Linked DNA regions of Chitinimonas arctica. The protein of the gene in region 1 binds, or shares a complex with, the protein of each later gene. Links are inferred from orthologs where the notes say so. Each region holds a gene or a part of one and is shown in the gene's direction. Other genes may lie near its edges.

The links.
Region 2: the proteins of eno (region 1) and FNU76_RS18515 are in contact, whole or in part, in a solved structure (PDB 2FYM), measured with the Escherichia coli proteins. The link is inferred for Chitinimonas arctica from one-to-one orthologs.

What each region holds. Positions count from the first base shown.
Region 1 is NZ_CP041730.1:288,510-293,997, reverse strand. Bases 1-2,910 are described here. They hold eno (phosphopyruvate hydratase), read left to right. Parts: upstream 1-761; coding sequence 762-2,060; downstream 2,061-2,910. Other genes in these bases: FNU76_RS01325 (Rpn family recombination-promoting nuclease/putative transposase), read right to left, coding at 2,207-2,728; kdsA (3-deoxy-8-phosphooctulonate synthase), read left to right, coding at 1-646. Outside these bases: cell division protein FtsB, read left to right, coding at 3,071-3,580; pgsA (CDP-diacylglycerol--glycerol-3-phosphate 3-phosphatidyltransferase), read left to right, coding at 5,438-5,488. UniProt on the Escherichia coli protein: Catalyzes the reversible conversion of 2-phosphoglycerate (2-PG) into phosphoenolpyruvate (PEP). It is essential for the degradation of carbohydrates via glycolysis.
Region 2 is NZ_CP041730.1:4,069,020-4,078,265, reverse strand. The notes cover bases 5,700-9,246. They hold FNU76_RS18515 (Rne/Rng family ribonuclease), read left to right. Parts: upstream 5,700-6,022; coding sequence 6,023-9,046; downstream 9,047-9,246. In the rest of the region: flagellar assembly protein FliW, read right to left, coding at 1-199; flagellar biosynthesis anti-sigma factor FlgM, read left to right, coding at 392-694; FNU76_RS18550 (flagella synthesis protein FlgN), read left to right, coding at 794-1,276; quaternary ammonium compound efflux SMR transporter SugE, read left to right, coding at 1,350-1,673; flagellar motor protein MotD, read right to left, coding at 1,690-2,478; FNU76_RS18535 (S49 family peptidase), read right to left, coding at 2,532-3,479; FNU76_RS18530 (Rieske (2Fe-2S) protein), read right to left, coding at 3,504-3,878; FNU76_RS18525 (HAD-IA family hydrolase), read right to left, coding at 3,871-4,527; FNU76_RS18520 (RluA family pseudouridine synthase), read right to left, coding at 4,520-5,470. UniProt on the Escherichia coli protein: Endoribonuclease that plays a central role in RNA processing and decay. Required for the maturation of 5S and 16S rRNAs and the majority of tRNAs. Also involved in the degradation of most mRNAs.

The sequences.
Region 1 (5,488 bases):
GGACGAAGGCCTGCGTATCCTGGCCAAGGTCAGGGAGCAGGTAGGGGTGCCGGTCTTGACCGATATCCACGAAATCGATCAGATCAAGCCGGTGGCGGACGTCGTGGACGTATTGCAGACACCGGCTTTTCTTTGCCGTCAGACCGACTTTATCCGTGCCTGCGCCCAGTCGGGCAAGCCGGTCAATATCAAGAAGGGCCAGTTCCTGGCGCCGGGCGATATGAAGAACGTGATGGATAAAGCCCGCGAAGCGGCCCGCGAAGCCGGCTTGCCGGAAGACAACTTCATGACTTGCGAGCGTGGCGCCAGCTTCGGCTACAACAATCTGGTCAGCGATATGCGCAGCCTGGCCATCATGCGCGAAAGCGGTTGCCCGGTGGTATTCGATGCCACCCATTCGGTGCAACTGCCCGGCGGACAAGGCGACAAATCCGGCGGCCAGCGCGAATTCGTGCCGGTGCTGGCCCGTGCGGCGGTCGCCGTCGGCATCAGCGGCCTGTTTATGGAAACCCATCCCGATCCCGCCGTAGCCATGTCGGATGGCCCCAATGCCTGGCCCTTGCCGCGCATGAAAGAATTGCTGACCGTGCTGCGCGAACTGGACAGTCTGGTCAAGCGCCAGCCACTGCACGAAAACACGCTGTAGTCCGCCCGCATGCCGGCCTTTCCCTCGCGGTCCCGTGCCCTGCTTGCAATGAGGGGCACCGGCCGGCGCCGGCATGCTCGAATCGACATTCCCAACGACATCCAAGGAAACAACGATGAGCGCTATCGTAGAAGTCATCGCCCGCGAGATTCTGGACTCGCGCGGCAACCCCACGGTTGAAGCCGATGTGCTGCTGGAAAGCGGCGTCATGGGCCGTGCCGCCGTACCCAGCGGCGCCTCCACCGGTGAGCGGGAAGCGCTGGAACTGCGTGACGGCGACAAGAGCCGCTACCTGGGCAAAGGCGTACTGAAGGCGGTCGAGCATATCAATACCGAAATCTGCGAAGCGATCATCGGCCTGGATGCGTCCGAGCAGGCGTTTATCGACCGCACCATGCTGGAACTGGACGGCACCGACGACAAGGGCCGCCTGGGCGCCAACGCCATCCTGGCGGTGTCGATGGCGGTGGCCAAGGCGGCTGCCGAAGAAGCGGGTCTGCCGCTGTACCGCTATATCGGCGGCTCCGGCCCGATGGCGCTGCCGGTTCCGATGATGAACGTGATCAACGGCGGCGAGCACGCCAACAACAGCCTGGATTTCCAGGAACTGATGATCGTTCCGGTCGGCGCGCCCACCTTCCGTGAAGCGCTGCGCTATGGCGCGGAGATCTTCCATCATCTGAAGAAGATCCTGCACGACCAGCATCTGCCTACCCAAGTGGGCGACGAAGGCGGTTTCGCGCCTGACGTGGCCAATGCCGAAGCCGCGCTGGAGCTGATCCGCGCCGCGGTGGAAAAGGCCGGTTACCGTTTCGGCGAAGATATCGTGATCGCCCTCGATTGCGCCGCTTCCGAGTTCTACAACAAGGAAACCGGTAAGTACGTATTCAAGAAGAGCGACAAGCGCGAGCTGAGCTCGGCGCAAATGGTCGATTACCTGGAAAGCCTGGCCAACCGCTTCCCGATCATTTCGATCGAAGACGGCATGGGCGAACGCGATTGGGACGGCTGGAAGCTGCTGACCCAGCGCCTGGGCGAGCGCGTGCAGTTGGTGGGCGACGATCTGTTCGTCACCAACAGCAAGATTCTGGCCGAAGGCATCCAGAAGGGTATCTGCAACTCCATCCTGATCAAGGTCAACCAGATCGGTACCTTGACCGAGACCTTGCAGGCTGTGGACCTCGCCAAGCGCAATCGCTACACCTCGGTGATGTCGCACCGCTCCGGCGAGACCGAGGACAGCACCATCGCCGACCTGGCCGTGGCGACCAACTGCATGCAGATCAAGACCGGCTCGCTCAGCCGTTCGGACCGTATGGCCAAGTACAACCAGTTGCTGCGCATCGAAGAAGAGCTGGGTGATGCGGCTTACTACCCGGGTCGTGCCGCGTTTTACCAGATTCGGCCGCGGTAAATCTCTCTGCGCTCATTGTGGTGAAAGCAACCGCAACGAGTAGCGAGTGCTTGTGGGTCGTCGGCGGGTTCTGCCGGCGGCCCACAAGCACGTTTTTTTTGGGGGGGGGGAGGTGTGGACTGGAGCAAGCGCTGGGCGACAATGGCCTACTCTTTGAAGGCCAACTCGCCAACCCTGGTTATCTGCATCACCGTGGCTTTGTCCATACCGTTTGCCACCATGGCGCGAGCGACTTGTTTCATTTTTTGCCAATATTCTGTGCGACCCAGCTCTATTCCGCGTTCCATACCGCGCTGTTCACCCAATTTCAGGCCGCGCTTTTCACCGCGCTGTTCAACCATCTGGATGAGGGGCATTACAAGCTCCTCGCACTGTGGTGAGCCACGCGCCAAGGTTTTCAATAAAACTTCGGGAATGTCGTTGCCCTCTTCTTTCATGATATAGATCAGCAGACTTTTATACCCATCCTGCCCAACGGTTTTCGCCGAATATAGGGTGTCCGAGTAATAAACTCGCATACCCGGATCGAGATGGGAGCTGGGTTCCAAATGCAGTGTGTCCAAGTCGATTTGCTCGCGTACCACTGGCGGCAAGTGAGCTTCCAAGAAGTCTCTGGCTTTAGTCGGGGTGATCTCGAATTGTTCGAACAGCGCGTCATATGGGCTCATGGTGGCCTTCGCGGGTTGTCAGGGGAGTATGGGCCTTAAAGGTTCGCCTAGCCCATGCCAAGCGTGCGCCGGAGCTTTTTAACGCATAGCGCCGTCAACTTCCCATCAGGTAAAAGCCTGAATCATCCTCACGCTAAACGCATATGCACACGCAGGTATATTGCAACCGTTACCTACCCCGAGAGATGTGGAGCTAGGTGCCAATCGCAGCTTGGGCATCACTGTCTACTCCTGTTGGCACAAGTGCGAATCAGGAGATTTTGGGGCAGATATGCCGCTGACTCAGACTAATAACCCTGGCAGAGCTTCCCTAGTAAGGCCTCCGCCCATACAATCGCGCCCATGCGCCTTCTTGCCGTCATTCTCGCCGCCTGTATCGTCTTGCTCCAATGGCCTTTATGGATAGGCAAGGGTTCGTGGCTGAAGGTATGGCAGATCGAGTCGCAACTGGCCGACCAGCGTACTCAAAACGACAAGCTCCAGGCACGCAACGGTGCGCTGGATGCGGAAGTGCGCGATCTGAAGACCGGCACCGACGCCATCGAGGAGCGCGCCCGCAACGAGCTGGGCATGCTGCGCCAGGATGAAGTGTTCTTCCAGATACTGGATACCAAGCCGACACCGCCCGCTCCGCCGGAAAGTACGCCGCCGGACAGCGCTGCGCCAAGCGAGGACGCGCCCGCGCCGGCCGAACGCCGTGCCGTCGCGCCGGAAGCCGATCCGGTCGTCCCAAAGCCAGCCGCGCCTAAGCCGGCCGCGCCCAAGCCGGTGGAAGCGCCCGCCGCGCCGCACGAAGCCGCCCAGCCTGCGCCGGTAGCCGAGCCTGCCACTTCGACGGCCGAAAGGCCGTGAGGCTGTTGTCAGCATGACGGACAGCCCGCCGTTCGACCCCAAGCCCATCCTGGCCAGTCTGTCCAATCTGCCGGGGTATACCGCTTCCTGTCCGCCAAGGGCGACGTGCTGTACGTCGGTAAGGCAATAGACCTGAAGCGGCGGGTAAGTTCCTATTTCCAGAAGAACGATCAATCGCCGCGCATCCGTTTGATGCTGTCGCAGGTCGCCGATATCCAGACCACGGTCGTGCGTTCCGAAGCCGAAGCCTTGATCCTGGAAAACAATCTGATCAAGGCCCTGACGCCGCGCTACAACATCCTGTTCCGCGACGACAAAAGCTATGCCTATCTGATGCTGAGCGGCCATCGCTCGCCACGGCTGGCTTATTACCGTGGCGCCCTGGACAAAAAACATCAATATTTCGGGCCGTTCCCCAGCGGCCTGGCGGTGCGCGAAAGCATCCAGATACTGCAGAAAGTGTTCAAGCTGCGTACCTGCGAGGATTCGGTGTTCGAGAACCGGGCCCGTCCCTGCTTGCTCCACCAGATCAAGCGCTGCAGCGGGCCGTGCGTCGATGCGATTTCCGCCGAGGACTATCGCCGCGACGTGGGCCACGCCAGCCAGTTCCTGCAAGGCAAGGCCAATGAGTTGCTGCGCCTGCTGGACGAAAAGATGAACGTGGCCGCCGCCGCCTGGCAATTCGAAGCGGCCGCCGCCTACCGCGACCAGATCCAGGCGCTGGCCAAGGTGCAGGAAAAGCAGTTTGTCTCCAGCAACGCCAGCGAAACCGATGCCGATATCGTGGCGTGCGCGGTGGAGAACGGCGTGGTCTGCGTCAACCTGGTGATGATCCGTGGCGGCCGCCATGTCGGCGACAAGTCGCTGTTCCCCGCCCATGGCGAGGACTATGACACGCAAGGCGCCCTGGAAGCCTTCCTGGTACAGCACTATCTGGACCGCGATATCCCGCCGGTCATCGTCTGCAACAGCGTCAGCGACAATGCCATCCTGGTCGAATTGCTCAGTGCGCAGGCCGGCCGCAAGATCGCCATCGTCGCCAACCCCATCGGCGAGCGTCGCGTCTGGCTGGAGATGGCGCTGAAGAACGCGGTGCTGGCCATCGGCCAGCGCCTGTCGCTGGAGTCCACCCAGCTGGGACGCTTGCAGGCCTTGCAGGAGGCACTGCAACTACCCGACTCGGCCCAGCGCATCGAATGCTTCGATATCAGCCATACCATGGGCGAGGCCACCGTGGCGTCCTGCGTGGTGTACGACAAGCTGGGCATGCAGCCCAAGGAATATCGCCACTACAACATCAGCGGCATCACGCCGGGCGACGACTATGCCGCCATGCGCCAGGTGCTGACTCGCCGTTATGAGAAAATCGCGGCAGGCGATGGCGTCGTGCCTGATGTCATCTTGATCGACGGCGGTAAAGGCCAGATCGGCGTGGCGGTCGAGGTCATGCAGGAAGTGGGATTGAGCGATGCCTTGCTGGTCGGCGTGGCCAAGGGCGAAACCCGTAAGCCGGGCCTGGAGCAGCTCGTTGTTCCGTCCCGGAACGAAACGCTACAATTGCCGCGCGATTCGATCGCCCTCCATCTGATCCAGACCATCCGCGACGAAGCGCACCGCTTTGCCATCACCGGCCACCGGGCCCGGCGTGGCAAGGCGCGGGTTTCGTCCAGCCTTGAGGACATCGCCGGCATTGGCGCCAAGCGCAGGCAAAAGCTGCTGAGCCGCTTCGGCGGACTGCAAGGCGTCAAGGCCGCCAGTCTCGACGATCTCTGCCAGGTGGACGGTATCAACCGTTCCCTGGCCGAAAAAATCTATAACGCACTACACTGAAAATTCACCAGCTGGTTCATAGGCCTGATGCCACTTAATCTTCCCAATATCCTTACCTGGGCGCGGATCATGATGATC
Region 2 (9,246 bases), 3.8 Mb from region 1 along the record:
GCAAGTTCGCGTCGATCACGCTGAACACCACCTCGGGCTCCTCCAGCGATTGCATCCACATGACCTTGGGTTCCGGCACTTCTTCATGCAACAGTTTGAAGCGTTGGCAACGCTCGAAGCCGGGCAGCCCCTGAGGGAAGTTGATCAGTGAATTTTCGTCGATGTCGAGGGCGCCGAAGCGCGGGGTCACCACTTGCATAAAATTCCACTCCCAATCGGTCAAGTTCCCTGAAATCTAGACGATATAGGAGGCGTACGCCAAGACGTGTATCGGCTGCGAGGAGCAACGTGAATATTTTTGCGGCGCCGGCCTAAAGTATTTCTGTATTCTGCCGATAGGGTCGTAAACCACGGACAGGATCTGGCCCAAGCAGCCGGCGAGAGGATTACCATGAAGATCGACAGCAAACCGCTCAACGCGCCTATACCGCGCAGCGCCACGCGCGCCGGGGCGAAGGCTGCCAACGGTGAAGCCGGCGGTACGGAGGCCCGCGCCGACAGCGTCGAGATCAAGGCATTCAGCGCGCGCCTGTCTACGCTGGAAGCCAGCCTGAGCAAGCAGCCGCTGATAGACGAAGGCAAGGTCAATGAAATCCGCCGAGCCATGGCGGAAGGTCGTTTCACCGTGAATGCCGACGCGATCGCCGACAGCCTGATGGCGAACGTCAAGGAACTGCTGCAAAGCAAGCCCTGACGTCCTGGCGATTAAGCGGCATACTGGGCAACGCCGGCTACCGTTCGCAGCGGTTGGCCGGCGTTTCGCTTTCAACGAGCCGCGTGTCAGGACAAACCCATGACCACCCCGCCCTTGCTTAGTGCGCTACAGCACGAACTCGAGCAGTTGATGCGCTTTATCGACCTGCTCGAACGCGAACAGAACGCCTTGATCGCCAACACCCTGGCCGAGCTGGAAGATTTCGCCAAGCAAAAGGCCGGGTACGCGCAGACGCTGGAAAGCCTGGCCAAGGAGCGTCGCCGCCTGTTCGAAGTGAACGGCGTGGAACTCTCGCCAGACCCTCCCCACCCTTTGCTCAAGGCTCGCTTCCTGCCGGACGACGCCGTACCGGCCGTCGCCCTTTGCTGGCAGCAGCTGATGCAGGCGGCCCGCCAGGCCAGCGCCTTTAACGAGACCAACGGGCACCTGATCGATACCCGCCAACAGCAGAACCAGCAATTGATGGCATTGCTGCAGAGCAGCCAGAATTCCACGCTGTCCTACGACGCCTACGGCCAGCCACGCCTGTCGCGGCCAGGCGGCTTGATCAGCAAGGTATAATGGAAACGGCTCGGAGGACGACCTCCCCGCCGCGAATCCACAGGGGACGGCCCCATCGTTTACAAGGGGTCGTATCATCGCCTGGATCATCCTTCTACTCGCGGGGCTGCTGGAAGTGGCTTGGGCCGTCGGCTTAAAGTACAGCGCCGGCTTTACCCGTCTCTGGCCCAGCCTGGCCACCGTGGCGGCCATGGCCGCCAGTGTCGCGCTATTGGGCCTGGCCCTGCGCACGCTGCCGCTGGGGACCGCCTATACGGTATGGACGGGCATCGGGGCCGTCGGCACCGTCATCCTGGGCATGCTGCTGTTCGGCGAACCGATCAGCCCGGCCCGCCTGCTCTGCGTCAGCCTGATCGTGATTGGCATCCTGGGGCTGAAGCTACTGGGTCCGGGTTAAGCGACTCAGCGCCTTTCTAAGGCGCCGGCAAGGTCGCTACCTCGTTCTTGTTGTCGGCAAGGATCTGGATAGTCACCCGGCGATTGCGGGCGCGACTGGCGGCATCTTCGTTGGCGCCAAGCGGCCGGTTGGCGGAGTAGCCAAGCGCGACCAAGCGCCCGGGCGCCACGCCGCTGGCTTCGAACAAACGCACCACCGTACCGGCGCGCGCCGCGGACAGTTCCCAGTTGGACGGGAATTGCGGTGTCGCGATCGGCACATTGTCGGTATGGCCCTCTATCTGGATCAGATTGCTGCCCGCCGCCAGCTTGCGGGCGATCAGGGCGAGCGATTCGGCCGGCTTGCCGTCCAGCGTGGCCGAACCGACCGGGAACAACAGGCTGGCATTCACCTCGATGGTGATGCCGCGACTGTTTTCCGAGATATGCACCTGTTTCTCTTCGATCAGCTTGGCCATATCCTGCTTCAGGTCGCCTGCCATGGCTTTCATCGCGGCGGCCTGCTCGTTGCGCTCCTGGATTAGCTGCTGGGCTTGCTGTACCTCGCGCCGCTGTTTGTACGGCAAGGCGATCAGGCTCTGGTTGGAACCGTTCAGCTCGCTCTTGAGCAGGGCTTCGCTGGCGGTATCGGGCTTGTTGAAGGCCACCGTCAAGGAATTGGAAAGTACCTTGTACTTGCCTTCATTGACCTGCGAGATGGCATACATCACCACGAAAAAGGCGAACAGCAGGGTAATGAAGTCGGCGTAGGACACCAGCCAGCGCTCGTGGTTTTCGTGTTCCTCGTGCCTCTGCTTACGCGCCATTGCAGCCCTCTCCCAGATAGGTGCGGCCGGTCGCCGGCCGCACTATTCAGGATTTACTTTAGCTTCATATCGAAATAGCTGCCCAGCTTGGCACCGGCCGATGCGCCGATGGAACGGGCGAAACGTTGCGCCCAATCCTCACGCGGCGTGAAATCGACGATTTCGGCCGCCTTGATCACATCGCGCGCCACGCTGTCGGCATTGCCGAAATCGTCGGCCAGGCCCATTGCCACGCTTTTTTCGCCGCTCCATACCAGGCCGGAGAACATATCGGGCGTTTCCTTCAGGCGCTTGCCGCGTCCCTTGCGCACCACGCCGATGAATTGCTCATGCACTTCGGTCAGCATCTGCTTGGCAAACTGCACCTGGGTATCCGATTGCGGCGAGAACGGGTCCAGGAAGCCCTTGTTGGCGCCGGCCGTCAGTAGTCGCCGCTCGACGCCCAGCTTGTCCATGGCGCCGGTAAAGCCGAATCCATCCATCAGCACGCCGATGGAACCCACCAGGCTGGCCTTGTCCACAAAGATCTTGTCGGCCGCCACCGCCACGTAATAGCCGCCCGAAGCGCAGATATCGTCCACCACCACATAGAGCGGTATGTCCGGATGCAGCTTGCGCTGACGCTGGATTTCGTCGTTGATCTGGCCAGCCTGCACCGGACTGCCGCCCGGGCTGTTGATGCGCAGGATCACACCCTTGGTGTTCTTGTCCTTGAAGGCATTGCGCAAGCCTTCATTGACATTGTCGGCATTGGCATTTTCGCCGGCCGCGATCACGCCGGTCAGATCGATCAGCGCGGTGTGCGGTCCGGTGGTGCCCGCTTCGGCGCGGTCGCCGAAGCGCCAGGTCACGATCAGCAGCAGGACCAGGAACAGCCAGGTAAATCCGGCGAGCTTGAAGAAAATCCCCCAGTTACGCCCCTTGCGCTGTTCCTTCAAGGCGGTGACCACCAGTTTTTCCAGGACCTGGCGTTCCCAGGTCGGATCTTGTTGTTCGTTCATCGTTTGTCTCAAATTGAAATTCAGTTATCGGACGGGCGCATCGGGCAGGAAAAAAACCTCGCCGTCCTCTTCCACCACGGCCAGCTTGGTCAATCGCGCACCTTTACATGGCCCGCCCAGGCATAGGCCGGTATCCGGCCTATAGTAGGCGCCGTGGGTTGCGCAGATCAAATACGAGCGGCTCAGATCGAAAAAGTCGCCCTCATTGAAGTCCAGTTCGATGGGGATATGGGCACATTGGTTCAGATAGCCATGCACCCGCCCACCCCAGCGAACCACGAATCCGGCCGCCGGCACACCATGCCACTCCGCCTTGAAGCGCTTGCCCAAACCACCGTCCGGCAATTCCGCGCCGCCGCAGATCCGCCATTTCCGGATGGCGCCGCCGGTATCAGGCATGGTTGCGCAACCAGCCGTCCAGCTCGCCGAAGCTGTCGAACAGGCCCAGCGGCTGCAGAGAAGCCAGCTCATCCTTGGGATGGGCGCCATAGGACACCCCCAAGGCCGCCGTACCGGCATTGATCGCCATCTGCAGGTCGTGGGTGGTATCGCCTATCATCACGCTGCGGCTGGCCGGCACACCGAGCAACTCGGTGATTTCCGCGATCATCTGGGGATGCGGCTTGGAATGGCATTCGTCGGCGCAGCGGGTGGTATCGAAATAGCGGCCCAGGCCGGTCTGCTCCAGCACCCTATCCAGCCCCCGGCGCGACTTGCCGGTTGCCACCGCCAGCGCATAACCGGCCTCCTTATAGTGCCGCACCGCGTCGGCCACGCCCTCGAACAAGGCAATTTCGCCATCCCGCGCCAGGTAATGCCGTTTATAGCCATCCACCAAACCGTCCAATTGCACCCGGCCTGCATGCGGCGCCAGGTGCGCAAAGGCCTCGCCCAGGCCATAGCCGATCACGAAGCTGGCCTGTTCACGGGTAGGAACGGGCAGGTCCAGATCGGCAAATGCCAGCTGGATGGAATGGGTGATCAAGGCGGTGGAATCAGCCAGGGTGCCGTCCCAATCGAAAATCAGCAGGTCAAAGCGCTCAGCCATCGAGTTTTTCCAAAGAGTCCAGATAGGATTGCAGTTCGGTCGGCAAGGGCGACTCCAGCTTGAGCGGCGTGCGGTCGAGCGGGTGTTGCAGCGTCAGCCGCCAGGCATGGAGGAACATGCGCTTGAGGCCCTGCCGTGGCAAAGCCTTGTTGAGCGTGAAATCACCGTACTTGTCGTCCCCCAGGATGGGAAAGCCGGATTGGGCGCAATGCACGCGAATCTGGTGGGTGCGGCCGGTCTTCAGCTCGCATTCCAGCAAGGTCGCCTCGCTGAAGGTCGACCGCCGGTTCAGGATGGTATGGGACTCCTGCCCTTCCGGCGTCACGCTGACCCGCCGCTCGCCGTCGGCCGTCACATATTTCTGCAGCTTGAAGCGCACATGCCGGCGTGCATCGGGAAACACGCCCTTCACCAGGGTCAGGTAACGCTTATCCATGCTGCGGTCGTCGCGCAGCATCTCGTGCATGGCAACCAGGGCACTGCGCTTCTTGGCCACCAGCAGGATGCCCGAGGTTTCACGGTCCAGGCGGTGCACCAGCTCCAGGAACTTGGCTTGCGGCCGCTGCGCGCGCAATTGCTCGATCACGCCGAAGCTGATGCCGCTGCCGCCATGGACCGCCATGCCGGCCGGCTTATCGATCACCAGCAGGGCATCGTCCTCGAACAGGATGGGTAGCACCGCCCCCCGCGCCAAGGCGGCCGGACTGGGTGGCGCACCCGGCTCGGCCAGGCGGATGGGCGGTATGCGGATATGGTCGCCCTCGACGATGCGATAGGTCACATCCGTCCGCCCGGAATTCACCCGTACCTCGCCGGAACGGACGATACGGTAGACCAGGGACTTGGGTGCGCCCTTCAGGCATTTCAACAGATAATTGTCCAGCCGCTGGCCAGCCTCTTCGGCGCCAACGGTCAGGTAGGAAACTTTGCTCGGGGTGTGCATCTGACATATACTCGTGCGGTCTTGCCAACCGCTTAGGCCGGTCTTACCGGTACCACCGGAAACAAGACCATCCGTTATCCGCTCCGGCCACTCAGTCGCCGACGCGGTCTTCAAAGCGACGGATTATCTCACGCGCGACCGGCTCGCGCGGCCTTTCCCGCTCTTTCCCCTGCGTCTTTTTCTCTCTTGCCGTGCCGATCATTGATTCTGGCACCACGTGCGCAAGGCGGACGCAAGCGCAACAGCGCCAGGGGAAACTCGGTTCAGGCCAGAAGCCGGTTCGGTTAACGTCGTTCACCGCAAAGCAACGACGGTAGCAAGTTATCAAGACGCACGACCGGACATTCGCAGGCTGGCGCTACAAACACCGGCCCGCACCCCAGGACACACCCGCGCGCGGCAACGACATTTCGGCCGCGACGATAGCTCGAAACCCCAGGATTGCCTGCCTTGCTGATCAAAATGCAACGCCCTATCGCCTGAGTTTTCTCTCGACGGCCTACCGCCGTCGGTGTGTTCGCCCCTGCCTGTCCGGCGGCGGGAGAACAAAACATGAAACGCATGCTTTTCAATGCGACGCAGGCCGAAGAGCTGCGCGTCGCCATCGTCGACGGGCAGAAGCTCATCGATCTCGATATCGAGACCGTCGGCAAGGAGCAACGCAAAAGCAATATCTACAAAGCCATCATCACCCGCATCGAGCCCTCGCTCGAGGCCTGCTTTGTCGATTACGGCACCGACCGTCACGGTTTCCTGCCATTCAAGGAAGTTTCCCGGGTTTATTTCAAGGAAGGCGCCGACGGCCGTTCACGCATCCAGGATGCGCTGAAGGAAGGCATGGAGCTGATCGTCCAGGTTGAAAAGGACGAACGCGGCAACAAGGGCGCGGCGCTGACCACGTTTATCTCGCTGGCCGGCCGCTACCTGGTGCTGATGCCGAACAACCCGCGCGGCGGTGGTGTATCCCGTCGTATCGAGGGTGAAGAGCGGCAGGAACTGCGCGCCACCATGGACCAGCTGGATGTGCCGGCCGGCATGTCCATCATCGCCCGTACCGCCGGTATCGGCCGCAACAGCGAAGAACTGCAGTGGGATTTGAACTACCTGCTGCAACTGTGGCGTGCGGTCGAAAATGCCGCCGGCTCGCAAAGCGGCCCTTTCCTGATCTACCAGGAAGGCAGCCTGGTCATCCGCGCCATCCGCGACTACTACCAGCCGGATATCGGCGAAATCCTGATCGACACCGAATTCGTCTATGAACAGGCCCGCCAGTTCATGAGCCATGTGATGCCTGGCTTCGTCAACCGGGTGAAGATGTACAAGGACGACGTTCCGCTGTTCTCGCGTTTCCAGATCGAACACCAGATCGAAACCGCCTTCTCGCGCGATGTCGCCCTGCCTTCCGGCGGCGCCATCGTGATCGACCACACCGAAGCCCTGGTATCGGTCGACGTCAACTCGGCCCGCGCCACCAAGGGCGGCGATATCGAAGAAACCGCCACCCGCACCAATCTGGAAGCCGCCGACGAAATCGCCCGCCAATTGCGCTTGCGCGATCTGGGCGGACTGATCGTGGTCGACTTTATCGATATGGAAAAGGCCGGCAACCAGCGCGAGGTGGAAAACCGCCTGCGCGATGCCCTGCGCCATGACCGCGCCCGCGTACAGACCGGCAAGATCTCGCGCTTCGGCCTGATGGAACTGAGCCGCCAGCGCCTGCAGCCTTCGCTCGGCGAAACCGCTCACCAGCCATGCCCGCGCTGCCACGGTACCGGCTTTATCCGTGGTACCGAATCGTCCGCCCTGCATATCCTGCGCATCATCCAGGAAGAGGCCATGAAGGAAAACACCGGCGCCATCCATGCGCAGGTGCCCGTCGATGTCGCCACCTTCCTGTTGAACGAAAAGCGTGCCGAAATCTTCTCGGTGGAATCGCGCCTGAAGGTTGGCGTGGTATTGATCCCCAATATCCACCTCGAGACCCCGAACTACACCCTGACGCGCCTGCGCCACGACGACCTCAACCATATCGAGGAAGTATTGCCTTCCTACAAGATGATGGAAGCGCCGGCCGAGGAAGAAAGCCGCAACGGCAAGGAAGCCGAAGCGGTCAAGCCGCGCCAGGAAGCCGTCGTCAAGGGCATTACCCCGGCCCAGCCCGCCCCCATCGCCGCCGAAAAGCCGGTGGCGGAAGTGGCCAAGCCATCCTTGTTCGAACGCATCATTCGCTTCTTCAAGGGTGAGGAAGTAGAAGAAGTGAAGCAGCCGGTCCCCGCCAACAAGGGCGGCCGCGACCGTGGCGGCAATAACACTCGCCGCAACGAAGGCCGGCAACGCAGCGGCAGCGAGCGCAATGAACCGCGCAACGACAGCCGTCGCAACGAAGAACGCCGCCCAGGCGGCAAGCCGCGCATCGAGGAAGACGAGCAGCCGCGTCCGCCGCGCGAACCCAAGCGCGAGCGCGGTGAAAACCGCAATGCGGAGGGTCGCAACGAGCGCCAAGCCGAAACCCGCAACGAACGCACCAACGAAGTTCGCGAGCCACGCGAGCCGCGTCCGCCGCGCGAAGGCAACGAAGCCCGCGCCGAACGCGAACCACGGGAAGCACGCGAACCGCGCGAGCAACGTGAGCCGCGTGAACCGCGCGAGCAACGCGAACCCCGCCCGCCGCGTGAACCGCGCGCCGAGCGCGAGCCGCGCCAGGAACGCCAACCACGGCCGCAAGCCGAAGCCAAGCCGGTAGTGACGACGGAAGTCGAGCCGGAAGCCTTGGCGCAGGATACCGTGGCAGCGGATGGCAGCCAGGGTGAAAACTTCGAAGGCAACGAAGGCCGCGGCCGCGGTCGTCGTCGTGGCCGTCGCGGTGGTCGTGGCGAACGCGGTGAACGTAGCAATGACGGCACCCAGGCAGGTAACGAGGCGGATCAATCCGCCGACGGCCAGCCAGCCGAGACCGAGGGCGCACCCGCCACGGCGCAGCTGGAGCAAGCTGCTGCGGCACCCGTCGCCGAAGCTGCGCCGGTAGTGGAAGCTGCACCGGTGGTGGAAGCTGCACCGGTGGTGGAAGCTGCACTGGTAGTCGAAGCCGCTCCGGTAGTGGAAGTCGCACCGGTAGTCGAAGCCGCTCCGGTAGTGGAAGTCGCACCGGTAATGGAAGCCGCTCCGGTAGTGGAAGCTGCTCCGGTGGTGGAAGCTGCTCCGGTGGTGGAAGTTGCTCCGGTGGTGGAAGCTGCTCCGGTGGTGGAAGCTGCTCCGGTAGTGGAAGCTGCTCCGGTGGTGGAAGCTGCTCCCGTAGTGGAAGCCGCTCCTGTGAGCGAGCAAAAGGCTCCCGAAGCAGCGCCCGTCGAAAGGAAGCCCGCTCCGCAAACGGCAGAAATCGGCCGCCCGGAAGATGTCGGCCTCGTTCAGGTGGGTACGCAGCTGAAGGCGTTCGAGCCGATGGACCTGCCTACCGCCGTCGTGCCTACCCGTCGCCGCCGCAGTGAAGTCAAACCCGCGCAACAGAACGCGCCGGTGCAAGAAGAACTGGTGATGGTGGAAACCGCGCCCGCTCGCAGCGAGACCAAGCCGGAGTAAGGCCGCTCGGATCCGCAGTTGCGCGTTAAACAAACAGGGAGCCCATGGGCTCCCTGTTTGTTTACCACCATATGCAGAAATGTAATCTTAAAAACAGAAGCAGCAGCAAAGCTTGGTTATATAAAATGGTTGTCTGTTTTTATGTATGGTTGATTGCATAAATAACTCGGAAAGTTGATCAAACCCCATTCGCTTCGATA